Regions from separate parts of the Variovorax sp. GW821-FHT09A10 genome, predicted to be linked through region 2. Evidence: riboswitches for the same ligand, from Rfam matches in the RefSeq annotation. Region 2 holds a riboswitch; the other holds the start of a gene.
What was found. Region 2 has a riboswitch for glycine ahead of AC07Q9_RS26360 (D-amino acid dehydrogenase). Riboswitches for the same ligand answer to the same signal wherever they lie in the genome.

Region 1: another riboswitch for glycine. It lies ahead of gcvT (glycine cleavage system aminomethyltransferase GcvT); the one in region 2 lies ahead of AC07Q9_RS26360 (D-amino acid dehydrogenase).

The regions. Positions count from the first base shown of each region.
Region 1 covers NZ_JBWKPT010000002.1:1,317,882-1,332,276, reverse strand. The annotation lists gene gcvP (aminomethyl-transferring glycine dehydrogenase) at 1-985, opposite strand, end outside; gene gcvH (glycine cleavage system protein GcvH) at 1,044-1,415, opposite strand; gene gcvT (glycine cleavage system aminomethyltransferase GcvT) at 1,487-2,659, opposite strand; glycine riboswitch at 2,707-2,811, opposite strand; glycine riboswitch at 2,824-2,914, opposite strand; gene AC07Q9_RS12970 (N-acetylmuramoyl-L-alanine amidase) at 2,964-3,641, opposite strand; gene AC07Q9_RS12965 (hypothetical protein) at 3,736-4,272, opposite strand; gene AC07Q9_RS12960 (L,D-transpeptidase Cds6 family protein) at 4,367-4,840, opposite strand; gene AC07Q9_RS12955 (MFS transporter) at 5,084-6,274, opposite strand; gene AC07Q9_RS12950 (AraC family transcriptional regulator) at 6,384-7,163, shown strand; gene AC07Q9_RS12945 (TRAP transporter large permease) at 7,197-8,489, opposite strand; gene AC07Q9_RS12940 (TRAP transporter small permease) at 8,500-9,012, opposite strand; gene AC07Q9_RS12935 (TRAP transporter substrate-binding protein) at 9,093-10,067, opposite strand; gene denD (D-erythronate dehydrogenase) at 10,125-11,141, opposite strand; gene AC07Q9_RS12925 (hypothetical protein) at 11,207-12,268, shown strand; gene AC07Q9_RS12920 (electron transfer flavoprotein-ubiquinone oxidoreductase) at 12,324-14,027, opposite strand; gene AC07Q9_RS12915 (SDR family oxidoreductase) at 14,168-14,395, shown strand, end outside.
Region 2 covers NZ_JBWKPT010000009.1:116,583-130,977, forward strand. The annotation lists gene AC07Q9_RS26345 (aminotransferase-like domain-containing protein) at 1-1,136, shown strand, start outside; gene AC07Q9_RS26350 (PhaM family polyhydroxyalkanoate granule multifunctional regulatory protein) at 1,201-2,019, shown strand; gene AC07Q9_RS26355 (FIST signal transduction protein) at 2,069-3,349, shown strand; gene AC07Q9_RS26360 (D-amino acid dehydrogenase) at 3,369-4,670, opposite strand; glycine riboswitch at 4,762-4,868, opposite strand; glycine riboswitch at 4,913-5,003, opposite strand; gene rfbB (dTDP-glucose 4,6-dehydratase) at 5,121-6,200, shown strand; gene rfbD (dTDP-4-dehydrorhamnose reductase) at 6,197-7,087, shown strand; gene rfbA (glucose-1-phosphate thymidylyltransferase RfbA) at 7,127-8,014, shown strand; gene rfbC (dTDP-4-dehydrorhamnose 3,5-epimerase) at 8,011-8,559, shown strand; gene AC07Q9_RS26385 (D-sedoheptulose-7-phosphate isomerase) at 8,668-9,297, shown strand; gene AC07Q9_RS26390 (NAD-dependent epimerase/dehydratase family protein) at 9,380-10,339, shown strand; gene AC07Q9_RS26395 (HAD-IIIA family hydrolase) at 10,336-12,249, shown strand; gene AC07Q9_RS26400 (GHMP family kinase ATP-binding protein) at 12,246-13,235, shown strand; gene AC07Q9_RS26405 (glycosyltransferase family 2 protein) at 13,312-14,395, shown strand, end outside.

The sequences.
Region 1 (14,395 bases), on a different contig from region 2:
CGCGCGTCTGCAGCGCGAGGCGGTAGGCGGGCTGGCCGTGCGTGTCGACGCTCACGCCGACGAGGCGGCCGGGCAGCGAGCGCTTGAACGAATCGCGGCAGGCCAGGTAGGCGGCGTGCGGGCCGCCGTTGCACAGCGGCATGCCGAAACGCTGCGTGGTGCCGCAGACGATGTCGGCGTCGAACTCGCCGGGGGCGACCAGCAGCGTCAGCGCCAGCAGGTCGGCCGCGACGATGAAGGCGGCGTCGCACTGGTGCGCGTGCCCTGCGAGCGGGCGCAGGTCGTGCACGTGGCCGGTGGTGGCCGGGTACTGCGCGAGCACGCCGAAGAACTCGCCGCTCACCATCAGGTGCGGCAGCGTTTCCGACACCGTGCTCACCTTGACCTCGATGCCCAGCGGCGCGGCGCGGGTCTTGATGACTTCGATGGTCTGCGGGTGGCAGTCACCTGACACGAGGAACACGTTGCTCTTGCTCTTCACGCTGCGCTTGGCGAGCGTCATGGCTTCGGCGGCGGCCGTGGCCTCGTCGAGCATCGAGGCGTTGGCGATGGCCATGCCCGTGAGGTCGCACACCATCGTCTGGAAGTTGAGCAGGGCTTCCATGCGGCCCTGCGAAATCTCGGCCTGGTAGGGCGTGTAGGCCGTGTACCAGGCGGGGTTCTCCAGGATGTTGCGCAGGATCACGCCCGGCGTGTGCGTGCCGTAGTAGCCCTGGCCGATGAAGCTCTTGAACACCTTGTTCTTCGACGCCAGCGTCTTCAGCTCGGCCAGCGCGTCGGCCTCGGTGACCGGCGCGGGCAGGCGCATCGGCCGGGCGCGGCGGATGGCCGCCGGCACGATGCCGTCGATGAGTTCCGCACGCGTTTCGGAGCCGATCACCGGCAGCATGCGCGCCTCGTCCGCCGCATCGATGCCGATGTGGCGGGCGAGGAATTCTTCGGCGTTCTCTAGTTCTTGCAAAGAGGGAAGGGCGGGAATCGGCATGGCGGTGAAGGCTCGGGGGAGAAGGAACGAAGGTGCGAGGAAACGGCTGTTCAGCGGATCAGGATTCGGCGGCGAACTTGTCGTAGCTGGCGGCGTCGAGCAGGGCGTCGAGCTGCGCGGGTTCGCTCAGCTTGACCTTGAAGAACCAGCCGGCGGCCAGCGGGTCGCTGTTGGCCAGCGACGGGTCGGCGCGCAGCGCTTCGTTGACTTCGGTGATCTCGCCCGACACGGGCATGAACACATCGGCGGCGGCCTTCACCGACTCGACCACACCGGCGACCTCGCCCTGCGCGAAGGTCTTGCCCACTTCAGGCAGGTCGACGAACACCACGTCGCCCAGCGCGTCCTGCGCATGCACGGTGATGCCGACGGTGGCGGCGCCGCCTTCGGCCGCCACCCATTCGTGGTCCTTGGTGTATTTGATGCTCATGAAAAAACTCCTCGTGGAAAAAATGGAATCGGGGTGCAGAGCCTAGCCGGGTCTGCGGGGTTCAGTGTCGGTCAGCCGCGGTAGTAGCGCGTCGGCACGAAAGGCATGGTCGAGACTTCCATCGGCACCGGCTTGCCGCGCACGATGGCCTGCACGCGCGTGCCGGGCTCGGCGAAGGCGGCGGCCACGTAGCCCATGGCCACGCAGCGGTCGGCCGTGGGGCCGAGCAGGCCGCTGGTGACGGCGCCGATGTCGTGGCCTTCGAGCGACTGCAGCAGCGTGCCGTCGCGCACCGGGATGCGTTCGAGTGCCACGAGGCCGACGCGCTTGCGCGTGAGCGTCTTGTGGTCGGTGTGGCCGGCCGCGCCCGAGGCGACGGCGGCCAGCTGGGCCAGCACCTTGGCCGCGCCCGGAAAGCCGCCTTCGCGCGCACCGCCGGTGCGACGCACCTTCTGGATCGCCCAGTTGAGCGAGGCTTCGACCGGGGTGGTGGTGGTGTCGATGTCGTTGCCGTACAGGCACAGGCCGGCTTCGAGCCGCAGCGAGTTGCGCGCGCCCAGGCCGACGGGCTTCACCTCGGGCTGCGCGAGCAGCAGGCGGGCGAGGGCGTCGGCGTCTTTTGCGGCCACCGAGATCTCGAAGCCGTCTTCGCCGGTGTAGCCGCTGCGGGTGACGAAGGCCGCGATGCCGCCGATCTGCACCGCGCCGCCCGTCATGAACACGAAGCGCTCGATGCCGGGCGACAGGCGCGCCAGCGTGGCCGCGGCCTGCGGGCCTTGCAGCGCGAGCAGGGCGTGGTCGGGCAGGGGCTGCACCTGGCAGCGCGCGCCGATCCTGGCCTGGATGTGGGCGATGTCGGCCACCTTGCAGGCGCCGTTCACGATCACGAAGAGCGAGCCATTGCCTTCGTTGAAGAACATCAGGTCGTCGAGGATGCCGCCCTCGTCGTTCAGCAGCAGGCCGTAGCGCTGCTTGCCGGCGGGCAGGTCGACCACGTCGACGGGCATCAGGGTTTCGAACGCGGCGGCGGCATCGGGGCCGACCAGGCGCAGCTGGCCCATGTGCGAGATGTCGAACAGGCCGGCCGCGTCGCGCGTGTGCTTGTGCTCGGCCATGAGGCCGGCGGGGTACTGCACGGGCATGGAATAGCCGGCGAAGGGCACCATGCGGGCGCCGAGCTCCACGTGCAGGTCGTACAGCGGGGTCTTGAGAAGTTGGGCGTCAGAAGCGGAGGAAGCGGCCACGGGGCACTCCAAAGGGGCAGTCGAAATCCATGGCTGCAACGCCACGGGCCACCCCTGCTGTCCGCTTTACCTGAGAGATTCGCCCCACGATCGGGGTTTGCTCCTTCGGTGGGCCGCGTGCAATGCCACGGCCTCTCTCCAGCAAGGAAACGCCGGTGGTTGCCGGCGTCTTGTCAGTCCTTTTGCCTGAGCGTTCGGGGAACCCCTGCGCCTTCGGCGGCCCCGTCGCGCGGGGCTCTCTCCTGACCCGGCGAGTGTAGTGGATCGCGGGGCCGGGGCTGGTGTCGACGTGCCTGTGGGGGCCTCAGGTGTGGCAGCAACCCGCGGCCTGGGACGGCCTGATGCGGGAGAGCGGCATGGCGGAGGCGACCGCCACGGGAATGGCATCGGCCTCGCCATTCAGGACCAGGTGCTTGAAGCGCTCCCAGTCGAACAGGGTGCCGGGGTCGGTGCGGCGGTCGGGGTCCAGCTTGGCGTGCGAGACCACATGGGCCAGGTTGGGGTATTTGGCCCAGCAGTGGCGAACGATGCGCGCCGTGATTTCGACTTGCCAATCGGAGAACGGATCGAGTTCCTGCTTGTTCACGACCTCGATGCCAAGCGACCAGTGGTTGACCCGCTTGGCCCCGTCGTTCACATCGGGATGCGAGGCCGCATTGCGTACGTGCCACGCAGCGAGCGCCTCGGGCACGCAGGCCCACACCAGTTCGCCGTGCTGGGCCTCGTCCTCATCGGGCACCAGCCAGTGAAACGAGGCAGCGTCGGTCGGCTTCTTCATGACCGAGATGGCACCGGAAGACGATCCGCCGGCCGTGGCATGGATGACCACCGTGGTGATGCCCATGATCGGATCGACCGATCGTTTCGTCGTGCATGTCGGCCAGTACGGCTGGACGCCGGGGTACCAGGGCTCGTTGAGGGAGACTTCGCCCGGTCGTTTCGACTTGGGAAGCGTGAAGTGATAGCTCTGCGGATTTGGCATGCTGAACCTCCTTGAGTTGGGAGGTGAGTTCTAGCAGCGAGCCCCGCAGGTCCGCGTCCCCTGAACAGGGGATGTCGACCCGCTCTCGCGAGGTTCAGTGCACGGTTTCTGCCGGCGGCAGCAGCTTGTCGATGCGCTCGCGCAGCGAGTCGGCGCGCTCGGGGCCGGCGGCCTTCTCGATCTCGGAGAGCATCAGCGCGGCGATGGTCAGCATGGCCTCGCGGTCGCGGGCCTCGCGCAGGGCGTCGCGCATCTGGTTGGCGAAGCGCGGGTCGCGGCGCACGAACATGCGCTCGCAGATGTCGAACAGGAACATGCGCGTGGTGGCCAGCGAGCGCTTGCCGTCGAAGCTGTCGGCCGAGGTGGCGACCTGGATCGGCTCGGCGGCGGGGACGGGCGTGGGGGCGGGTGCCGGAGGCGGCGCGACCGGGCGCGCGACCTGCAGGTAGCCGCGCTGCATCAGCCCCTGGATCGCCTGCTCGGCCTCGACGCGGCTGGGGAACAGCGGGCTGAAGTCGGTCAGCGAGCGCCGGCCGTCGGCCATGAGCAGCAGGGCGCGCTCACGCTGGCTGAGCGTGCGCTGCCCGGCCTGGAGTTCGTCGCGTGCCTTCTCGGTCTTGGTGGGGAACATGGCGGCCACAGCTTTCGGAGGTCGAAGGCTGCAGCATCGTGGCAAGTGGTGACATCTTCGTGAACCATTTGCCTTACAGGGACAAGGGGGCGCGTCAGTTGCCCGCGCTCTCCTTGCGGATCAGCCAGCGCGTGCCCACGCGCTGCAGCTCGAGCGTCTTGCGGTCGGTTTCGGTGAGCGCGTCGGCGCGGTAGACCTGCCGGAACTGCGCGCTGGCCGAGGTGCCCTGGACGCTGATCACCAGCCCCTCGATGCCCACGCTGATGCGCGACTTGCCCGTGATGCGGGCGCGCCGGTCGGCCTCCCAGCGCTCGCGGGTCTGGCCGCGCGCGGGGGTGAAGTCGCTCGCGTAGGCGGCGAGGTAGCGCTCCACGTCGCGCGCGGACCAGGCGGCGGCCCAGGCGCGCACGGCGCTTTCCACTTCGGCAAGGTGGGTGACGGGATTGGTGGGGTTGGCGGGGGCGGCTGCTGGTGCAACGGGCGCGGCGGCCGGCGTGGCCGCGATACCGGCGGTGGCCAGCAAGCCGGCAGCGACAAGGCTGCAGCCCTGGGCGACGATTCGGTGCATGGCGTCCTTCTCTTTCCTTCTTCTTGTCTGTCAGGCTCGACGTCTAAGCTTGCGTCGATTCTGGCAGTGAAAGAGGAGGCGTGCGGCGTTGAATCGCCCACGGATTTCGGTGGTCCGTGGTTCAGGGCGCGTGCACAGGACACCGGGTGCTTCCCTCCGCGAATGTCCCCCGCCTTCGGCTCCTCCTTGATTTCGCTGCGGGAAGCACCCAGTGCCCTGTGCACCGGGAGCGTGGGGTTGGGCTCAGGCCGCCGCAGCCTCGCCCGTCATCACCTGCACCGTCCGGTTGCGCAGCCGCAAGGCCAGCACGGTCGCGACGCACAGCACGCACAACACCACCGTGAGCGTCACGCCGAGTCCGCGTGCATCCGACAGCAGGCCGAACAGCGGCGACACCAGCCCGCCGACCGAGAGCGCGAGGCCGAGCGTGATGCCGCTGGCGGTGGCCGGGTTGCGCGGCAGGTAGTCCTGCGCGAGCGTCACCTGCGCGGCGAAGGGCAGGAACATGCTCATGCCGAGCCACGCGGTGCAGGCCAGCGCCGCGCCGGGCGTGGAGGAAAGCACGAGGCCCGCCATGGCCGGCAGCGCGAGCAGATAGCCGCTGCGGATGGTGCCCATGCGCCCGATGCGGTCGCCGAGCCAGCCGCCGGCCAGCGTGCCCACGGCCCCTGCGGCGGTGAAGGCGGTGAGTGCCGCGGCGCCCTGGAAGGTGCTGCCGTGCAGGTCGCGCGTGATGCGCAGCGAGAGCATCGACAGCACCGTGACGTAGGGGATCGACCAGCCCACGATGGTCGCGACCAGCAGGCTGAAGGCGCGCCAGTCGTTGTGCGGTTTCAGCACCTGGGCGCGGGCCTGCGCGGCGCGCGCCACCGTGGCCGCGTGCTGGGCGGCCGCGCTGCGCCGCGCGTTGGCCGCGAGCCACACCACGCCCATCGCCACCGCGGGAATGCCCAGCAGATAGCTGCGCGACAGGCTGCCGCCGCCGACCACCGTGGCCGCCAACACGGGCGCGAACGAGGCGCCGATGGTGCCGCCCACCGAGAACACGCTCATCGCCTTCTGCGAGGCGCCGCCGGCCGCGCGCGCGGCCACGGTGGCGGGCGGGTGGTAGGCCGCGATGCCCAGCCCGCACAGCGCGACCGCGATCCAGGTCAGCAGGTAGCTCTGGCTCAGGCCCGCCAGCACCACGCCCAGCGCCGCCACCAGGAAGCCCACGGGCACGAGCCAGGCGCGCGGGTGGCGGTCGGCGTACAGGCCGAACAGCGGTTGCACCACGCTCGACAGCCCGGTGGCCGCCAGCATCAGGCCGCTCACGGCCGTGTAGCTGTAGCCGCGCTCCAGCACCATGAAGGGCAGCAGCGCGGGCACGAGGCCCTGGTAGAGGTCGTTGACGGCATGGGTGCCGGTGAGCAGCCCGAGTCGGCGCGTGTTCATGCGATGGCTTCTTTCCTGGATGTCCGGTTGGAGAAAAAGAGGGAGAAAAGCCATCGTAGGAAGACACGGAAAGATGTTCTCGCTATGAATGTGCAAACATCGTCGTGAAATGGACAAACTGAATCTGCGCCCCGACGAAGGCGAATCGACCCCGCGCGCGGTCGCCGTGCTGGCCACCGACCCGGCGGGCGACGCCTTCATTCCGCCGCACGCGCACCGGCGCGGGCAGCTCATCCACGCGATCTCGGGCGTGATGATGGTCGGCGCCGCGGCCGGCAGCTGGGTGGTACCGCCGGGGCGCGGCGTCTGGGTGCCGCCGGGCATGCCGCACCAGATCCGCATGGCGGGCGAGGTGAAGATGCGCACGGTCTTCGTCGAGCCCGGCACGCGCGCCGACCTGGGCGCCGAGTGCCGCGTGATCCATGTGGGCGCGTTGCTGCGCGAGCTGATCGTGGCGGCCGTGTCGCTGCCGCTGGACTACCCGCCGGGCGGGCGCGACGAGCGCGTGATGGAGCTGATCCTTGACGAGATCGAGGCCGCGCCCGCGCTGTCGCTGCATGTGCCGATGCCGCGCCACGCGCGCCTGGCCGCGCTGTGCGAGGCGCTGATCCGCGACCCCGCGCAGCCCGCCACGCTCGACGGCTGGGCCGCGCGGCTGCACATGAACGCGCGCACGCTGGCCCGGCTGTTCGAACGCGAAACTGGCATGACCTTCGGCGCGTGGTGTCGACAGGCGCGGCTGCTGCTGAGCCTGCCGCGGCTGGCCGCGGGCGCGTCGATCCTGGAGGTGGCGCTGGCGCACGGCTACGAGAGCCCGAGCGCCTTCACCGCGATGTTCCGCCGCACGCTCGGCGTGCCGCCGAGCCAGTACCTGCACCCGCCGGCCTGAAGCTGGGGGTGCGGGCGGGAGCGGCCCGTGCCGCTACTTGAACCCGAGCGCGCGCGGCAGCCAGGTGCTGAGCATCGGCACGAAGGTCAGCAGGACCAGCACCGCGCCGTGCGCCCACAGGAAGGGCACCAGCTCCTTCACCAGCGCCGACATCGGCACCTTCGACACGTTGCAGGTAACGAACAGCAGCCCGCCCACCGGCGGCGTGATCATGCCCAGCGTGAGGTTGAAGATCACGATCATCGCGAAATGCACCGGGTCGACGCCCAGCTTGATGGCCACCGGCGCAAGGATCGGCGCCAGCACCATCACGCCCGGCAGCGGCTCGATGAAGATGCCGAACAGCAGCAGGAACACGTTGACGATGATCAGGAACATCCACGGCGAGAGGTTCATGCTGATGAGCCATTCGGCCATCTGCTGCGGAATGCCCTCGATGGTCAGCACCCACGCGAACGAGGCCGACAGCCCGATGATGATCAGCACCGACGCCGACAGCAGGGCCGAGCGCGACAGGATGTCGGGCAGCATCTTCCACTCGAGCGTGCGGTAGATGAACTTGCCGCACACCAGCGCGTAGAACACCGCCACCACCGACGCCTCGGTGGGCGTGAACCAGCCGGCGCGCATGCCGCCCAGGATGACCACCGGCAGCAGGATGGCGGGAATCGCCTTCCACGTCGTGATGAGGATCTCGCGCAGCGGCGGCGTCTGGCCGTCGCCCTTGTAGTTGCGCTTCTTCGACACGTAGAAGTTCACCACGCACATCGCCACCGCGATCAGGATGCCCGGCACGATGCCGGCCACGAACAGCTGGCCGACCGACACGGTCTCGTCCTGCAGCGCGTAGATGATCATGATGATCGAGGGCGGGATGATCGGCCCCACGATGGCCGTGGAGGCCGTCAGCGCCGCCGCGTACGAGCGGTCGTAGCCGGCCTTGTCCATCATCTTGATGAGCATCGAGCCGGGGCCGGCCGCGTCGGCCAGCGCCGAGCCCGAGATGCCCGAGAAGAAGGTCAGCGACACCACGTTGGTGTAGCCCAGCCCGCCGCGCCGGTGGCCGACGAACTGGCCCGCGAAGCGCAGCAGCACCTCGGTGAGCGAGCCGCCGCTCATCAGTTCGGCGGCCAGGATGAAGAAGGGCACGGCCATCAGCGGAAAGCTGTCGATGCCGGTGAAGGTTTCCTTCAGCAGCACCATCAGCGGGTAGCTTTCCGCGAGGATCAGGGTGGCGGCCGTGGCCAGGCCGAGCGCGAAGGCCACGGGCACGCCGATGGCCAGGAACACGCAGGCGGAGACGATCAGGACAATGCTGGCATCCATGGTCTTCTCCTTACAGCGAGGCCGACGCGTTGGCGTCGAAATGCGCGTCCGACGCGAACTCGCGGTTCAGCACGTAGCCGCGCACCACCAGCAGCCAGTGCACGATCAGCAGCACGCCGCCGATCAGCATCGCGCTGTAGATGTAGGCGAACGGAATCTGCGTCACGGCGGTGAGCTGGAACATCGTGCGTTCCATGTAGAGCCAGCCGTACCAGACCATGAAGCCGAAGAAGGCGAACAGCAGCCCGGCCACCACGAGGCGCACCGCCACGGCCGCGGGCCGGGGCAGGGCGTCCTGCAGGTTCTCGACGGCGATGTGGCCGCCGTAGCGCAGCACGGGCCCGGCGCCCAGGAAGGTGAGCCAGATCATCATGTGGCGCGACACCTCTTCGGCCCATTCGATCGACTGGTTCGTGGTGTAGCGCAGCACGACGTTGGTGAAGATGATGACGGACATGGCCGCCAGCAGGAGGATCAGCGCCCACCGGTTGGCGGCGAGAAAGTAGCGCTCGAAGGCTTGCACGTTGTGGTTCTCTGTGGTGTCGGAAATGCGAAGCGCCCGGCCCACTGAGGCGGGCCGGGCGCGGTCGGGGCGGAGCGGTCTTACTTGACGTCCGTGATCTTCTTGATGTTGTCGGCGCCGAATTCCTTGGCGTAGCCCACGTAGGCCGGCTTCAGGGCGTCGCGGAAGGCCGCGCCGTCGACGGTGCGCGTGACCTTCATGCCGTCTTTTTCAAGCTGGGCGATGCCGTTGTTCTCGTCGTCGTTGACCTTCTTGCGCTGCGCGATCGAGGCCTTCTTCGCCGCTTCGGTGAACACCTTCTTGTCGGCGTCGGAGAGCTTGTTCCACACCTTGGGCGACAGCAGCAGCAGCGCCGGCGAGTAGACGTGGCCGGTGAGCGACAGGTGCTTTTGCACCTGCGAGAACTTCGAGGACAGGATCACGGGAATCGGGTTTTCCTGGCCGTCGACCGTGCCTTGCTGCAGCGCGCCGAACAGTTCCGGGAAGGCCATCGGCGTGGGCAGGATGCCGAAGGTGCGGTAGCCGTCCATGTGCACCTTGTTTTCCATGGTGCGCATCTTCAGGCCGGCCGCGTCGGTGGGCTTGACGATGTCGCGCTTGCTGTTCGTCATGTGACGGAAGCCGTTTTCCGTCCAGGCCAGCGCGATGATGCCCTTGCTCGGGAACTTGGTCAGGATGTCCTGGCCGATGGGGCCGTCCATGACCTTGCGGGCGTGGTCGTAGTCGCGGAACAGGAAGGGGATGTCGACGATCTTGACCTCGGGCACGAAGTTGCCCACGGGGCCGGTCGAGGTGTTCAGCAGGTCCTGCGTGCCGAGCTGGATCGCTTCGATCTGCTCGCGCTCGCCGCCCAGCGCCGAGTTGGCGAAGTGCTGGCACTTGAAGCGGTTCTGGGTGTTCTTCTCGACCTCTTCGCAGAACACGGTGGAGCCCACGCCGTAATGCGATTCCTTGGACGTCGCATAGCCGATCTTGAGAACGGTGGGTTGCTGCGCGAGGGCGGCGGTGCCCAGGGCGAGCGAAAGGCAGGCGGCGGCGATGTGGCCGAATTTCATGGTGTCTCCGGGGAGTTTCGGGGGGCGAAAGCGCGTCAGGCGCAAGTCAGGAAATGACTATGCACCAATAACCAGTTTGACCGCGTCGGGACTTTCACGGACGTAGGCGCGGATCACCGCGTCGAAGCTCTCGTCGGCCGTGAGACCGAGGGCCCGCGCGCGCGGCGTGTCGAAGCGCCCGGGCCAGGTTTTGACGATGCGGCGGATGGCGGCGTCGGGCGTGCGGTCGAGCAGGTCGGTGGCGGCGCGGCCGGCCACGCGCTCGAGCGCGGCGGCCATCTCGCCGACGGTGGTGGCCAGCGAGGGCAGGTTGAGCGCGGTGCGCGGGCCCCAGTCGGCGTCGCTCGCTTCGGCGGCGCGCACGATGCCTTCGATGGTCCGGGCCGGCGAGGCGATGGCCACGGGCGTCTCGTCGGGCACCGGGCAGGCCGCGCGCAGGCCGGCGAGCGGCTCGCGGATCATGCCGTTGAAGAAGCCCGAGGCCGCGCCGTTCGGTTGGCCGGGGCGCACGCTCACTGTCATGAGGCGCACGCTGCGCCCCTGCACGAAGCCCTTGCGCGTGTAGTCGGCCACGAGCTGCTCGCCGATGAATTTCTGGATGCCGTAGCTGGTCTGCGGCGTGGGCAGCGTGTGGTCGTCGATGAGCGCGGGCAGCGGCTGTTCGGGCGAATCGCCGAACACGGCGAGCGAGCTGGAGAACACCAGCACCGGCCGCGTGCCGAGCGCGCGCAGCTTCTCGAGCAGGCCGTGCGTGGCGGCGAAGTTGCTGCGCATGCCCAGGTCGAAGTCGGCTTCGCATTCGCCGCTGACGGCGGCCGCGAGGTGGAACACCGCGTCGGCCTCGCGCCAGAAGGCGGCGCCGTTGTCGGCCAGCTGGGCGTTGAGGTCGCCGGTGGCGGCTGCGATGCGCGGGTTGGCCGCGAGGTCGGGCGGCGGCGGCGCGCGGTCGACCAGCGTGATGCGTGCGATGTCGCGGGCGGGGGCGCCGTCGAGGGAGAGCTGGCCCAGGGCCAGGAGGGTGCGCGCCAGGCGCGCGCCGAGAAAGCCGGCGCCGCCGGTGATGACGATGTGCATGGGGTCCTGTCTCCTTGTGTCCTTGTGTCGCGAGGATAGCGTCGGTGGTATCGCACAATTTGCGGATGCCCATGCTGCCCCCCGATCTCCTCGCCACCCTGCGTTTGCCTGTGCTGCAGGACGCCGACCTCGACACCCAGGCCTCTTTCTTCAAGCGGCCGGAGGTCCGTGGGCTCTACTTCGAGGTGGTGGAGGGCTCGGCGAAGGACGAGGTGCTGCGGGCCGCCGTCGCGCAGCTCGGCGAGCTGCATCCGCACCGGGCCGCGTTGCTGGCGGTGTTCTGCGGCGCGCTGGTCGAGAACGGCGCCGACCCGCAGCTCATGTTCGACGCCGTGCGGCAGCTGGCGGGGCGCCTGCTGGCGTCGCTGGCGCCTTACTGCGCGGCGCAGCCGTACGAACCCGACGAAGACGACGAGGAACCGCAGGACAAGGCAGAACTCGCCGCCTGGCAGGCCGCCGAAGCGGCGCTCGCGGCCCTGTCGCCGCCGGCCCGTTTCGAGGTCGATGCGCTGCAGCGCGCGGTCGACCTGCTGGTGCTGCCGCTCATGACCATGGTGGTGCGCGATGTGCGCAACCACCAGTCGCTGGTGGCGGATGCAGGCCTGCTCGCGCACGTCGAGGCGATGTACGCCAACGACTCGCTGCCCTTCGAGGCCTTGCACTTCCTGCGCGCCGCGGCCCAGCTGTCGTACGAGGACGAACTGGTGGTCCTGCTGCCGGCGTCGCGTGCGGGCATGGTCGTTCGCGCCCAGGGCATCAACAACAACTTCCACGCCTTCTCGCTGCTGCAGGACCTGATGGAAACGCACGCCCAGACGCTGGGCCTCCGGCAGCCGCCGCGCACACGCCGCGACGCGGACAGCGATGCTGCCGCCTTCCTCTGGCTGCAGGCGACGGCCTTCGCACAGGGCGAGCTGGTGGACCGCATGGCGTGGTCCTGGGGGGAGGGCACGCTGCGCGAGAACGCGCGCCGGCAGGGGCGGCTGGTGCTCGTCGCGCTGGAGACGGACGACAAGCCCGCGCGCGGCTGGACCGGATTCACCCACGTGCTGCACGCCGAGCAGAACCCGCAGGTGTCGCTGGTGCACTTCCTCACGCCCGACGAGGTTGCCGCGTACCTCGCCTGAAGCGCCATGAAAAAAGCCCTCCGAAGAGGGCTTTCATGCATCGATGCTGCGGGGCTTACATGCCCACGTAGTTCGGGCCGCCGCCGCCTTCGGGCGTGACCCAGACGATGTTCTGCGTCGGGTCCTTGATGTCGCAGGTCTTGCAGTGCACGCAGTTCTGCGCGTTGATCTGCAGGCGCTCCTTGCCGGCGCTGGCTTCGTCGGGCACGAACTCGTACACGCCGGCCGGGCAGTAGCGGCTTTCGGGGCCGGCGAACTTGGCGAGGTTGACGTTGACCGGCACCGACGCGTCCTTCAGCGTCAGGTGGGCGGGCTGCTGCTCTTCATGGTTCGTGTTGCTGATGAACACGCTGGAGAGGCGGTCGAAGGTGAGCTTGCCGTCCGGTTTCGGATAGACGATGGGCTTGCACTCGGCGGCCGGCTTCAGGTACTGGTGGTCGGGCTTGTTGCGGCGCAGGGTCCATGGGATGTGGCCCTTGAGCAGCCACTGCTCGACGCCGTTCATGACCGTGGCGATGCCCAGGCCCTTCTTGAACCAGGCCTTGAAGTTGCGCGCCTTGTTCAGCTCGGTGTAGAGCCAGCTCTTCTCGAACGCCGCCGGGTAGGCCGTGAGTTCGTCGTGCTGGCGGCCGGCCATGACCGCGTCGAAGGCGGCTTCGGCGCACAGCATGCCGGTCTTGATGGCGGCGTGGCTGCCCTTGATGCGGCTCACGTTCAGATAGCCGGCCTCGCAGCCGACCAGCGCGCCGCCCGGGAACACCGTCTTGGGCAGCGACATCAGGCCGCCGGCCGTGATGGCGCGCGCGCCGTAGCCGATGCGCTTGGCGGGCTTGATGCCCTTGGCTTCGTCGCCCTCGAGGTACCAGCGGATGTTGGGGTGCAGCTTCCAGCGCTGCATTTCCTCGAACGGGCTCAGGTAGGGGTTGCTGTAGTCTAGGCCCGTGATGAAGCCCATCGTGACCTTGTTGTCCTCCATGTGATAGAGGAACGCGCCGCCGTAGGTGTTGTTGTCCATCGGCCAGCCGGCCGTGTGCAGCACGAAGCCGGGCTGGTGGCGCTTGGGATCGATTTCCCAGACTTCCTTGACGCCCAGGCCGTAGGTCTGCGGGTCGCGGCCTTCGTCAAGCTTGAACTTGGCGATCAGCTGGCGGCCCAGGTGGCCGCGCGCGCCTTCGGCGAACACCGTGTACTTGCCCAGCAGTTCCATGCCGAGCTGGAAGTTCTCGGTCGGTTCGCCGTCCTTGCCCACGCCCATGTTGCCGGTGGCCACGCCGCGCACCGAGCCGTTCTCGTTGTAGAGCACTTCGGCGGCCGGGAAGCCGGGGAAGATTTCCACGCCCAGGTTCTCGGCCTGCTGCGCCAGCCACTTGGTGAAGGCGCCCAGGCTGATGATGTAGTTGCCGTGGTTCTGGAAGCAAGCCGGCAGGAAGGCGTTGGGCGTGCGCAGGCCCGACTTTTCGCTCAGGAACACCATGGCGTCGTCGGTCACGGGCTGGTTCAGCGGCGCGCCGAGTTCCTGCCAGTCGGGCAGCAGTTCGTTGAGCGCGCGCGGGTCCATGATGGCGCCCGACAGGATGTGCGCGCCGGGCTCCGAACCCTTCTCGAGCACCACGACGGAGATTTCCTTCTCCTGCTGGGCGGCGAGCTGCTTGAGGCGGATCGCGGTCGAGAGGCCGGCGGGGCCGCCGCCGACCACGACCACGTCGTATTCCATGGCTTCGCGAGGGCCGAACTGGGCGAGGATTTCGTCGTGCGTCATGTGGGTTGGGTCGATAATGATTTTTAGAGGCGCGGGGGCGTCCCGGTTCGCCGGGCATTTTATGCGGCGTCCGGCGGTGGCCTTGTCGCCCGCAGGCGAGGCACCCTGCGTCACCTGCGCGACTCCACAGGATTCAGCTCATGGCTTACAGCATCGATCTCTCCGGCCGCGTGGCTTTCGTCACCGGCGCCTCCAGCGGACTGGGCGCCCAGTTCGCGAAAACGCTGGCCCGTGCCGGCGCCGCCGTGGTGCTGGCCAGCCGCCGCGTCGAGAAGCTCAAGGAGTTGCGCGCACGCATCGAAGGCGAGGGCCACGACGCCCACGTGGTCGAGCTCGACGTGACCGACATCGGCAGCATCAAGGCCGCC
Region 2 (14,395 bases):
TGATGGCCTCGCGCGTGCCGGCCGATGCCAGCTCGCTGATCCGCAGCATGTTCCACCGCCCGAGCGACAAGCCGCAGCCGGGCATGGGCGTGTTCCCGCCCGACTGGATGGCCTCGACCTTCCTGGCGACCGCGGTGCGCCGCGTGACGACCACGTCGGCGCTGCAGGAACTGTCGCTGCAATACGGCGAGCCCTCGGGCGACCTCGCGCTGCGCCGCAGCCTGTCGCAGAAGCTGGTGCGCATCAACGTGCCGGCCGGGCCCGACCAGATCGTCACCACCATCGGCGCCACGCACGCGCTGGACATCGTGAGCCGCACGCTGCTGCGCGCGGGCGATCCGGTGATGGTCGAGGAGCCCGGCTGGGCGCTGGAGTTCGCCCGGCTCGAAGCGCTGGGCATGCGCATCCTGCCGGTGCCGCGCCGCGCCGACGGGCCCGACCTCGACGTGATGGCGCAGTACTGCAAGCTGCACAGCCCCAAGCTCTTCGTCAGCGTGAGCGTGCTGCACAACCCGACCGGCTACAGCCTCACGCCGGGCAGCGCGCACCGCGTGCTCAAGCTGGCCAACGAACACGACTTCCACATCGTCGAGGACGACACCTACAGCCACCTCGCGCCGGAGCACGCCACGCGCCTGAGTGCGCTCGACGGGCTGCAGCGCACCATCTACGTCAGCGGCTTCGCGAAGATCCTGGCACCCAACTGGCGCATCGGCTTCCTGGCCGCCTCGCCCGCGCTGAAAGAGCGGCTGCTGGAGACCAAGCTGCTGGCCACGCTGACCTCGCCCACGCTGTTCGAGCGGGCGCTGTCGTGGTGCATCGACCAGGGCCAGCTGCGCCGCCATTCGGAGCGCGTGCGCATCCGCCTGGACGGCGCGCGTGGCCGCGCGGTGAAGCTGGCCATGTCGCACGGCTGCACCTTCGCCTCGGAGCCGGCCGGGCTGTTCGGCTGGGTCGACACGGGCGTGGACACCGACGCGCTCACGCAACGCATGCTCGACCAGGGCTACCTGCTGGCGCCGGGCTCGCTGTTCCATGCGCGCAGGCCGCCGAGCACGATGATGCGGATCAACTTCGCGACCTCGCAGGACGCGAATTTCTGGAAGGTTTTCAGCCGGGTCAGGGACGAGCTCTGATTCGCTTGCAAAGGGCTTGGAGTAAGCTGGCAGCACAAGAAAACCCAGCCAGGAGACCTCCCGCATGAGCAACGCCAGCAAACCCTTCGACTTCAGCCAGTTCGTCCCCGGATTCGACTTCCTGAAGAACCTCGCCGGCGGTGCCGCCGCGGGCTCCGGCTCGGTGCCCGGCATCCCCAGCCTGGCGAGTTGGGTCGCGCCCACCATGAGCGTCGAAGAGGTCGACAAGCGCATCCAGGAACTCAAGACCGTCCAGTACTGGCTCGAACAGAACGGCCATGCGCTCAAGGCGACCATCCAGGCGCTCGAGGTGCAGAAGATGACGCTGTCGACCCTGCGCGGCATGAACGTGCGGATGGAAGACATCGCCAGCGCGTTCACCAAGCAGGCAGCGGCCATGGCGCCGGCGCCGGCGCCTGCACCGGCCCCTGCCCCTGCCCCTGCCCCTGCCCCTGCCCCTGCCCCCGCACCGCGGCCCGAACCGGAAGCCGTCGAGGAAGAGGAAGAAGAGTTCGACGAGGCCGAGGAAGAAGCGGAAGAGGAAGCCCCGGCGCCGAAGAAGACATCGCGCGCCAAGCCCGCAGCGTCCAACGGCGCCGCCGGCGTCGTCGACCCGATGCAATGGTGGGGCTCGCTCACCGAGCAGTTCCAGCAGATCGCGAGCACGGCGCTGCAGGACGCGGCGCAGCTCAAGGTGCCGGCCATGGCGCAGCCGCTGGCCGACGCCGTGGGGCAGGTCATCGGCAAGGCGACGGCGGCGCGCAAGCCGGCCGCCAAGACCGCGGCGAAGAAGGCCGCCGCCAAGAAAGCCGCGCCGGCACCCGCCGCGCGCAAGAAAACCACGTCCACCGCCGCGCGCAAGCGAACCTCCGGCCGGCGCTGACGTCTTACAGACACCTTTCCAGACGACGACGCACGGGTCGGTACGCACCATGAAACTGTTTCCCACCGGCCATGCCACCCACCCGCAATGGCGCATGGCCGCCGGCCTCGTGCTGGCCCAGTTGCGCGCACAGATGGCGCTGCCCGACTACGCGTCGAACCCGACGCTCGGGCTGCTCTACATCACCGACCACTACGCGAGCGAGGCGCAGGAGATCCTCGATCACCTGAGCGCCGAGCTGCCCGAGGTCACCGACTGGTCGGGCACGGTCGGCATCGGCGTGTCGGCCAACAACGCCGAGTACTTCGACGAGCCCGGCCTGAGCCTGATGCTGTGCGCGCTGCCCAGCGACCAGTACCGCGTGTTCTCGGGCGTGGCGCCGCTGGGCAGCTCCGAAATGAGCGGCTTCGAGGCGCACACCGCGCTCGTGCACGCCGACCCCGCCACGCCCGACCTGGGCGAGCTCATCGGCGAGATGGCGGGCCGCACCGACACCGGCTACCTGTTCGGCGGGCTCTCGTCCGGCCGCGGCGGGGCGCTGCAGTTCGCGGTCGGCGGCAACGGCAACATCCGCGGCCACGGCGCGGCGGGCGGTGTGTTCTCGGGCGGCTTGTCGGGCGTGGTGTTCGGCGAGGGCGTGCGGCTGGTGTCGCGCGTCACGCAGGGCTGCCAGCCGCTGCGCACGGGCGGCGCGCGCGAGCGCGAGATCACCGAGGCCGACGGCAACCTGCTGCTGGCGCTCGACGGCGAACCGGCGCTCGACGTGCTGCTGGCCGACCTGCAGGTGTCGCTCGACCGGCCGCAGGAGGCCATCGACGCCGTGCGCAACACGCTGGTCGGCCTGGCCGACGCGGGCAGCGACGGCATTCGCCGCACCGGCGACCTGGGCGCCGACGTGCTGGTGCGCCACATCATCGGCCTCGACCCGACGCGGCGCGGCATCGCCATTGCCGACAACGCCGAGGCCGGCATGCGGCTGAGTTTCTGCCGCCGCAACGCGCAGGCGGCGCGCGCCGACCTGATGCGCATCTGCGCCGAGATCCGCGAAGAGCTCGAGCCCGAAGAACAGACGCTGGCCACCGCGCGCGCCGTGGCGGCCGGCGAGGCCGAGGCCGCGCCGCATCCCGCGCGGCGCATCGCGGGCGCGGTGTACGTGAGCTGCTCGGGGCGCGGCGGCCCGCACTTCGGTGCGCCGGGCGCCGAGCTGCAGATCGTGCGGCATGCGCTGGGCGACGTGCCGCTGGTCGGCTTCTTCGCCGCGGGCGAGATCGCGCGCCATCACCTGTACGGCTACACCGGCGTGCTGACGGTGTTCACCGCACCGGACTGAGGTCCGGCGCCGGTCGCGTTCAGGCCGGTTGCAGTGCGCGCGGCGCGGGCGCCGGCATGCCGGCGAACGCGAAATCGACCTCGGGCGCCAGTCCGCTCACGATGCGCGCAATCGACTTGCCCGAGCCGCAGGCGTGCGTCCAGCCGAGCGTGCCGTGGCCGGTGTTGAGGAACAGGTTCGGCAGCTTGGTCTTGCCGATCAGCGGCACGTTGCTCGGCGTGGCCGGGCGCAGGCCGGTCCAGAACTGCGCGCGCTCGGTGTCACCGGCGCCAGGGAAGAGCTCTTCGACGCGCCGCACGATGGCTTCGCAGCGCACGCGGTTCAGGTCGCGGTCGTAGCCGTTGAGCTCGGCCGTGCCGGCGATGCGCAGGCGGTCGCCCGATTCGGAGGTGTAGCGCGAGAACACCAGCTTGTATTCGTCGTCGGTGAGCGAGACCTGGTGCGCTTTCGATGCGTCCTTCACGGGCAGCGTCACCGAGTAGCCCTTGGCCGGGTAGATCGGCAGGCGGATGCCCAGCGGCGCGGCGTACAGCGGGCTCAACGAACCCATCGCAAGCACGAAGGCGTCGCCGCGGATGCGCTGGAAGCGGCCTTCGTTGTCGGTCGCCTCGACGTGGTCGATGCTGCCGCCGGCTTCGCGCAGCGCGGTCACCGTGTGGCTCATGAGGAACTTCACGCCGGCCGCCTCGGCCAGCTTCACCAGCTCGCGCGCGAAGCGGTTGGCGTCGCCCGATTCGTCTTCGGCGGTGTAGGTGGCGCCGGCGAGTTGGGGGCGGATGTGGGCGAGGGCGGGTTCGATCTTGATGGCCTCGTCGGCCGAGATGACCAGGCGTTCGCAGCCCAGGGCGCGCATCTGCTCGGCGGGCGCGAGGGCGCCGTCGAATTCTTTTTGCGTCGTGTAGAAGTGCAGGATGCCTTGCGTGCGCTGGTCATAGTTCAGGCCGGTGTCTCGACGCAATTGCTGCAACATTTCCCGGCTGTATGTACCGAGACGAACGATCTGTTCGATGTTGTGGCGGGTGCGCGCGGGGGTGCATTCGCGCAGGAACTGCAGACCCCAGAGCCACTGGCGCATGTCGGCGCGGATGCGAAAGAGCAGCGGCGCATCCTCCTTGCCGAGCCATTGCAGCACCTTCAGCGGCGCGCTCGGATTGGCCCAGGGTTCGGCATGGCTGACCGAGATCTGGCCGCCGTTGGCGAAGCTGGTTTCGGCGGCCGGGGTGGCCTGCCGGTCGATCACGGTCACCTCGTGGCCGAGTTGCTGGAGGTAGTAGGCCGACGTCACGCCGAGCAGGCCGGCGCCAAGAACGATCACACGCATTGCAAGTACCTTTGAGTTTGCAGCGCTTGAACGGCGGGCGTGGAGTGCTATTGAAAAAATAGCAAGCAACCGGACGACCGCTGTCCAAGTTGCCGCTCCCCCTGTCCTCGGTACCTGAGAGATTCACCCTGCTGCACCCGCAGCGGGTTTGCTCCTTCGGTGCGCCACATGGCGTGACGGCTCTCCAGACGGCTGTATCGATGAGTGCAGTACTGACCCCTTGCCGAAATTCCGTGGCGTTGCCTGGAATGTCGTCGGGCCGACCTGAGCGTTTATGGGAGTTTGCGCCTTCGGTAGGGCCTCCGTGGAGGCCCGCTCTCCTGCAATTGTTGGCGATTGTAGGCGGGCCCCGCAAGCCGGCCAAGCCCTGTACATCGGCACTTCACACCGATGGGATAATTGAATGTTGATTTTCGGTAAAGCAAACTTTTTTCTACAGGTGGGGACTCCATGATCCTGGTTACCGGCGGCGCAGGCTTCATTGGCGCCAATTTCGTACTCGACTGGATCGCGCAGGGCAACGAGCCCGTGGTGAACCTCGACAAGCTGACCTACGCAGGCAACCTTGAGACCCTCGCATCGCTCAAGGGCAACGCGAACCATGTCTTCGTGCAGGGCGACATCGGCGACAGCGCGCTGCTCGATCGCCTGCTGGCCGAGCACAAACCGCGTGCCGTCGTGAACTTTGCCGCGGAATCGCATGTGGATCGTTCGATCCACGGCCCCGAAGACTTCGTGCAGACCAACGTGCTCGGCACCTTCCGCCTGCTCGAATCGGTGCGCGGTTACTGGAACGCACTGCCGGCCGACCAGAAGGCCGCCTTCCGCTTCCTGCATGTGTCGACCGACGAGGTCTACGGCTCGCTCTCCAAGACCGACCCGGCCTTCACCGAAGAGAACAAGTACGAGCCCAACAGCCCGTACTCGGCCAGCAAGGCCGCCAGCGACCACCTCGTGCGCGCCTGGCACCACACCTACGGCCTGCCGGTGGTCACCACCAACTGCTCGAACAACTACGGCCCGTTCCACTTCCCCGAGAAGCTGATCCCGCTGATGATCGTCAACGCGCTGGCCGGCAAGAACCTGCCCGTCTACGGCGACGGCATGCAGGTGCGCGACTGGCTCTACGTGAAGGACCACTGCAGCGCCATCCGCCGCGTGCTCGAGGCCGGCAAGCTCGGCGAGACCTACAACGTCGGCGGCTGGAACGAGAAACCCAACATCGAGATCGTCAACACCGTGTGTGCGCTGCTCGACGAACTGAGCCCTCGCGCCGACGGCAAGCCGTACAAGGAACAGATCACCTACGTCACGGACCGCCCGGGCCATGACCGCCGCTATGCCATCGATGCGCGCAAGCTCGAGGCCGAGCTTGGCTGGAAGCCCGCCGAGACCTTTGACACCGGCATCCGCAAGACCGTCGAGTGGTACCTCGCCCACGGTGACTGGGTGCGCAACGTGCAAAGCGGCGCGTACCGCGAATGGGTCGAGAAGCAGTACGACGCTGCGCCTGCAAAGGCTTCCGCATGAAGTTGCTGCTGCTCGGCAAAGGTGGACAAGTCGGCTGGGAGTTGCAGCGCAGCCTCGCGCCGCTCGGCGAACTGGTCGCGCTGGACTTCGATAGCACCGACTTCCACGCCGACTTCAGCAGTCCCGAGCAGCTGGCCGCCACGGTGCTGGCCGTGCGCCCTGACGTCATCGTCAATGCCGCCGCCCACACCGCCGTCGACAAGGCCGAGAGCGAGCCCGACTTTGCGCGCAAGCTCAACGCCACCTCGCCCGGCGTGGTGGCCGAGGCCGCGCAGCAGATCGGCGCGCTGATGGTGCATTACTCCACCGACTACGTCTTCGACGGCAGCGGCACCCGCCCCTGGAAAGAAGACGACGCGACCGGCCCGCTCAGCGTGTACGGCCAGACCAAGCTCGAAGGCGAGCAGTTGGTGGCGCAGCATTGCGCGAAGCACCTGATCTTTCGCACCAGCTGGGTGTACGCCGCACGCGGCGGCAACTTCGCCAAGACCATGCTGCGCCTGGCCAAGGAGCGCGACAAGCTCACGGTCATCGACGACCAGTTCGGCGCCCCCACCGGGGCCGAGTTGCTGGCCGATATCACTGCACACGCCATCCGCGCCACCTTGCAAGACCCGACCAAGGCCGGGCTGTACCACGCCATCGCCGGCGGCGAGACCACGTGGCACGGCTACGCGCGCTTCGTGCTCGAGATGGCGCAGCAGGCTGGCGTCGAACTCAAGGCCGGCCCGCAGGCCGTGGAGGCCGTGCCCACCAGCGCCTTTCCGACGCCCGCGAAGCGCCCGCACAACTCGCGGCTCGACACCACCAAGCTGCAGACCACCTTCGGCCTGCGACTGCCGCCCTGGCAGGAAGGCGTGGCACGCATGTTGCGCGAGACGCTCTGACCGACTGATTTTTCCCGGCCTCCCACACTAGAAGACCCCATGACGCAACGCAAAGGCATCATCCTTGCCGGTGGCTCCGGCACCCGCCTGCACCCGGCCACGCTCGCCATGAGCAAGCAACTGCTGCCGGTGTACGACAAGCCCATGATCTATTACCCGTTGAGCACGCTGATGCTCGGCGGCATGCGCGACATCCTGATCATCAGCACGCCGCAGGACACGCCGCGCTTCCAACAACTGCTGGGCGACGGCAGCCAGTGGGGCCTCAACCTGCAGTACGCGGTGCAGCCGAGTCCCGATGGCCTGGCGCAGGCCTTCATCATCGGCGAGAAGTTCGTGGGCAATTCGCCGAGCGCGCTGGTGCTGGGGGACAACATCTTCTATGGGCACGACTTCGTGCATCTGCTGTCGGATGCCGACACCAAGCAGCGCGGTGCGACCGTGTTCGCGTACCACGTGAACGACCCCGAGCGCTACGGCGTGGTTGCCTTCGATGCCAACGGCAAGGCCAGCAGCATCGAAGAGAAGCCCGTCAAGCCCAAGAGCAGCTACGCCGTGACCGGCCTGTATTTCTACGACAACCAGGTGGTCGACATCGCCAAGGCCGTGAAGCCCAGCGCGCGCGGCGAGCTGGAGATCACGGCGGTCAACCAGGCGTATTTGGACCTTGATCAGCTGAACGTGCAGATCATGCAGCGGGGCTATGCATGGCTGGATACGGGCACGCATGAAAGCCTGCTCGAAGCGGGTCAGTTCATCGCGACCCTGGAGCATCGACAGGGGCTGAAGATCGCGTGTCCTGAAGAGATCGCGTGGCGCAATGGCTTCATCGACCGCGCGCAGCTCGAAAAGCTGGCTGCACCGCTGCAGAAGAACGGTTACGGCAAGTACCTGAACCACTTGCTGGCCGAAGAGGTGCGCTCGTGAATGTCATCCGAACCGAGATCCCTGACGTTTTGATCATCGAGCCGAAGGTGTTCGGCGATGCCAGGGGGTTTTTCTACGAGAGCTTCAACCAGCGTGCTTTTGAAGACGCGGTCGGGTCGAAGGTCGACTTCGTGCAGGACAACCATTCGAGGTCGTCCAAAGGCGTGCTTCGGGGGTTGCACTATCAGGTCCAGCAAGCGCAAGGAAAACTGGTGCGCGCTGTGCGTGGCGCGGTGTTCGATGTGGCCGTGGACATCCGCAAGTCGTCGGCGACTTTCGGGAAATGGGTCGGCGTGGAACTCAGTGAAGGCAACCACAGGCAGTTGTGGGTTCCCCCCGGTTTCGCGCACGGTTTTCTCGTGCTCAGCGACAGCGCCGATTTCCTCTACAAGACCACCGACTACTACGCGCCTGCGCATGAGCGATGCATCGTATGGAACGATGCCTCTCTCGATATTGCGTGGCCGGATGTGGGACAGGCGCCTGCACTTTCGGCCAAGGACAGCGCCGGGCAGACGATGAAGCAGGCGGAATTCTTCGAATAAGAGATGAGCGTGGCGGCCTGGTTTGCCGCTGCTATTTCAAAAGGGGTAGTCAAAGCCGTTGGAACTGTCTGCCACCCCCTATTTCTATAACTCCCACTTGAAATTTTTATGCCTTCATTCTTTCCAGATCACCAGATAGCAGATGCTGGGCTGTACGCGGACGCGTATTTCGAAAGAATCACGGCCGCAGCCAAGACCGTGGACCGTGGCGCGCTTGCAGCCGCCGGGCGCCTTCTTGCGGAGCGTGCGGCCCAGGGAAAGATGATTTTTTCGTGTGGCAATGGGGGGTCGGCGGCCATCTCCAACCACCTGGTCTGCGACTGCATGAAAGGTGTTCGCAGCAATGGCTGGCTGAAGCCGAAGGTGAACAGCCTCTCGTCCGCCGTCGAACTGATCACCGCGATCGTCAATGACATCGGACCCGAAGAGATGTTCTCGTTCCAGCTGACGTCCATGGCGTCCGAAGGCGACGTCCTCATCGCGATCAGCTCGTCTGGCGCTTCGCCCAACATCATCAAGGCGCTCAATACAGCGCGTGAGATGAAGATGACCACGATTGCCATGACCGGGTTTGCGGGTGGCGATGCGGCTCGCCTCGCCGACGTCAGTCTTCACGTGGATGCGCAGAACTACGGTGTCGTCGAGGATGTTCACCAGTCGCTCATGCACATCCTGGCGCAGTACCTTCGCCAGAGCCACCTGACAGATCCGTCCCTGCTGGGAACGCTCAAGTTCTAGCATCCGACACGCAGGCCTGGGCAAGCAACTTCCAGCTCTTTAGGTCTGCTGCCACCCAAAGCCTTCCTATTGTGAGATTCCCATGAAATTGCACCTGATCACTGGTGGCGCTGGTTTTGTCGCTGTCAACCTGACGCGCCGTCTGCTTGGAGAGGGTGGCGCCGTTCTGGCCCTGGATGACTTGTCACGTGGACGGCGTGAACTGGTGGCGGAATTCGACAGCCATCCTCATTTCAGTTTTCGGCAGGTGGACTGCTCCGATCTGGAGGCCTTGTCGGCGGCGATCCAGGAGGCCGGCACGCCCGTGGCCCATGTCTGGCACCTGGCCGCCAATTCGGACATCCCGGCAGGGGTGGCTGATCCGCGCATTGACCGCGATCGCACGTTCCTGACCACGTTTTCCGTGCTCGAAGCGATGCGCCGGCATGACATTCCCGAACTGCACTTCGCGTCGAGCTCGGCCATCTACGGCGATCTCGGCGAACGTGAAATTCATGAAGACATCGGCCCGCTGCAACCGATCTCCAACTACGGGGCCATGAAGCTGGCATCGGAAGCGCAGATCCGGGCGGCCGTCGAGTCTTTCCTCCCGCGCGCAGACATCTTCCGATTCCCGAACGTCATCGGCGTGCCGGCGACGCACGGTGTGATCTTCGATTTCATCCGCAAGCTGAAGGCAACCCCCGAGCAACTGCAGGTTCTCGGGGACGGCACGCAGCAGAAGGCGTATCTGCATGTCAACGACCTGATCGACGCCATGCTGCACGTGAGCCGGCTCGAGGGGCGCTACAAGGTGTTCAACATCGGGCCGAAGGACGATGGCGTCACGGTGCGCATGATTGCGCAGACGGTGCGCGACCGGGTGTCTCCGAAAGCCGACATCGTCTTTGGCGAGGGCAACCGCGGCTGGGTGGGCGATGTGCCGCGCTTCCGCTATTCGACCCAGCGCCTGGCCGCCAGCGGCTGGAGCCCTCAGCTTGATTCGACGCAGGCCATGGTGCGCGCGGTCGACGAGATCGCGCGCGAGGAGCTGGCGGAGTGACGCAGGCGGTCATTCTTGCGGGCGGCAAGGGCACCCGGCTGGCAGAGCGCCTGAACGGGCGTCCCAAGCCGCTCGTGGATGTCAATGGCACGCCATTGCTGGAGCTTCAGGTCCGCACGCTCGCGCATCACGGGATCGATGACGTCGTCGTTCTGGTCAACCACGCGGCAGACCAGATCCAGGCCTTCTTCGAACAGCGCCAGTTTCCCAGCCGGGTGCGCCTCTTCGACGATGGCGAGCCGCGCGGGACGGCGGGTGCCTTGTTGGCATGCCTGGACGACCTGGATGATCGATTCATCGTCGTCTATGGCGATACGCTGTTCGACATCGACATCGGGCACATGCTGGCAGCACACGAGGCTTCGGGTGCGGATGCCACCCTGCTTCTGCATCCGAATGATCATCCGGCGGACTCGGACCTCGTGGAGATCGATGCATCCGGCCGGGTGCAGGCGTTTCACGGGTACCCGCACCCGGACGGCGCCGAGTTGCGCAACCTCGTCAATGCGGCCTTCTACATCGTCGAAAAGAAGGCGCTCCTGGCATGGCGCGACTTTCCTGTGCCCTGCGACTTCGCCAAAGACCTCTTTCCGGCGATGGTGCGCGCCGGTGCGCACATCGCGGGCTATGTCAGCTTCGAGTACATCAAAGACCTGGGCACGCCCAAGCGACTCGACAAGGTGGAAAAGCACCTGCGTTCAGGCGTTGTCCAGCGGGCCAGCCGGCAGCACCTGCAAAAAGCGGTGTTCCTGGACCGGGACGGAACCCTCAATGTGCTGCGCGACTATGTACGCCGGCCTGCGGATTTTGAACTTCTGCCGCACGCCGCCGAAGCGGTGCGTGCGTTCAACAACGCGGAGTACCGCGTGGTCGTGGTGACGAACCAGCCGGTGCTTGCGCGTGGGGAGGCCAGCTTCGACGACTTGCGGCGCATCCACAACCGGTTGGAAAGCCGGCTGGGCGATGCTGGTGCCTATGTCGATGCGATCTACTTCTGTCCGCACCATCCCGACGCCGGTTTTGCCGGTGAAGTACCGGCACTGAAAGTCGCGTGCAATTGCCGCAAGCCTCAGCCCGGCATGATGCGCGAAGCCATGGCGGCGATGAACGTCCAGGCCGCCGACTCCTGGATGGTCGGTGACAGCACCGCCGACGTGCTGGCGGCGCGGCGAGCCGGCCTGCGTTCGGTTCTGCTGGAAACCGGAGAAGCCGGGCGCGATGGCAAATTCGCAGCGGCGCCGGATTTTCGTTTCGCACACATCGGCGCTGCAGCGCATTTCATCGTTCACACGTATCCACTGCTGGTTGCCGCCATCAACGAATGGATGCGCAAAGTCCAGCCGGGCGACTTGGTGCTGGTCGGCGGCTTGGCGCGCAGTGGAAAGTCGACGATGGCCAGCGTGTTGAAGTCCGAACTCGTGGCGCGCAAACTGGACGCCCACGTGCTGTCGCTCGATCGCTGGTTGCGTCCCGTCGCCGAACGAGGTGCGGGCGTGCTGGGGCGCTATGCGTTGGAAGAAGCGCAAGAAGATCTCAAGGGCTGGCTCGACGGCGGCGCGGTCGACGCTGAATTGCCGTCCTACGACCGGAAGGTTCGTGATCGGGGCCTGCCCGAGCGCACGGTGCTGGCGCAGGACGCGGTCCTGATTCTGGAGGGTGTCCCCGCGCTGCTCGCCGATTGGCGGAGCGAGCGGCGGACCTGGCGTATTCACATCGAAGCGGACGAAGCATCGCGGCGCGTTCGCGTCGAAGCCGACCTCATCGCACGCGGTCTGGCGGATGCACAAGGGGCGGCCCAAGCCTACGAGCAGCGACAGCAAGACGAAACGCCCTTGGCGGCCGCTGCGCGGGCCACGGCTGACGGCGTGCTCGACTTCGATTCCATTTTTTCCATGGATGACACCCCATGATCATTAGCCGGACACCGTTGCGGATGAGCTTTGTCGGCGGCGGAAGTGATCTGCCGAGCTATTACCGACAACATGGCGGGGCGGTGCTTTCGACCGCCGTAGACAAATATGTCTATGTGAGCGTCAACAAGAAGTTCGACGGCGGGATCCGCATCGCGTATTCCAAGACCGAAGAGGTCGACCACATCGAGAAGATCGAGCATCGCCTGGTTCGTGCGACGCTTCAAATGCTGGAAATCCCGGGAGGGATTGAAGTCACGAGCACCGCCGACATTCCGTCGCGCGGCACCGGGCTGGGGTCGTCCAGTGCCTTCACCGTCGGCTTGATCAATGTCCTCTCGGCCTATCTGGGTCGGCATGTCTCGGCGGAACAGCTGGGGCGATTGAGTTGCGAGATTGAAATAGATCGTTGCGGTGAGCCGATCGGAAAACAGGATCAGTACGCGTCGGCGTACGGCGGGTTGAGCCTCATTGAATTCAAGCCGGATGACAGCGTCCTGGTGACGCCGCTCGTGTTGCAGCGAAAGATCCGAGAGGCTGTCGAAAGCAATATTCTTGTTTTCTACACGGGTATCACGCGCAGCGCTTCGGGCATCCTGAAAGAGCAGTCGTCGAACGTGGCAGACAGTGCGGGCAAGCAAAAAATGCTGAACCGCATGGTTGAACTGGTCTATGAGTTGCGCGACGAGTTGCAGAACGGCCACCTGGACTCGATGGGTGAAATTCTCGATGAAAACTGGCGGCTGAAAAAGCAGCTGGCCTCGGGCATCACCAGCGATGCAATCGACGACTGGTATGCAAAGGCCAAGGCCCATGGCGCGCTCGGCGGCAAGCTGTTGGGTGCCGGCGCAGGCGGATTCCTGATGTTCTATGCGCCGTCTGAACGCCACGATGCCATTGAGAAGGCGCTGGGCCTGCGCCGGATACATTTCGGATTCGAGCCTTTGGGAAGCCGAATCATTTTCTATAACCCGACTGATCTGTAGTTTGAATGAGCATCTGCTCCGCGCTTGCACCTACTTTGCGCAAATTGCCACTTTGAATTAAAAAATAAAACTGCTCATGTATCCACCACGCGTATCAGTCGTCATTCCAACGCGAAATTCCGAGAAGTATCTGAAGGAGGCGTTGGACAGCATCCTGGGGCAGACATTCACGGATTTCGAACTGTTGATTGTTGATGACAACTCGACAGACGGTACTCTGGGCCTCATTCGTGGCTATGAGGACGCTCGCATCACAGTGTTGAAAGGGCCTGGCAAAGGTCTGGCTGCTGCATTGAATTTCGCTTTCCGCGAAGCGCGGGGTGAATTCATTGCGCGCATGGATGCGGATGACATTGCGGAAGCGACGAGACTCGGAAAGCAGGTGGCGTTTCTCGATGAGCATCTCGACGTGGGGGTGTGCGGCACGAAGTTCCAGCAGTTCATGGACGGTGACGCCATTCACCATCACATGGAGAACGTCCGCTATGCCGACATGCTCATGGGCTGCTATATCGCGCATCCCACGGCCATGTTGCGACGCCAATTGTTCGCTGAAAACAATCTTTTCTATGATGAATCGATGCGTTTCAGTGAGGATTACGATTTGTGGACGCGTGCCATTCGCGTCACGAAGCTGGGAAATGTCCAGGAGATCCTGCTTCGCTATCGCCGACACAATGAAAGTGCGTCGATTGCTCACATGGACGAAATGCATCGGCTGGATGTCGGTGTCAAGCTCCGGATGATCGGGTACCTGGTGGGCGACCTGTCGCCAGCCGATGTGATGCAGGTCACGGCGATGCTGAAAGGCGAGTCCGGCAATGAGTCGGCCAAGCTCGACATGCTGTCGAAATTGATGGCTTCCATCAAACGCCCCGACCTTTGCTCACCGCTTGAACTGGCCTCCGTGTTCCACCAGATCAAGCCACTGCCCAAGGCCGATTTCGTTCGCCTGTGCAAAGACGTCATCCGCGAGATTCCGATCTTCGTCATTTCGTTCAACCACCTGACGTACCTGCAGGCAAGCATTGCGTACTTCGAAAAGGCAGGATTCAAAAACATCCACATCATCGACAACGCGTCGTCCTATCCGCCGCTTGTCGAGTACCTGGGTGCCTCTCCCCACAGAGTGCACTACATGGGTGTCAATTACAAACACA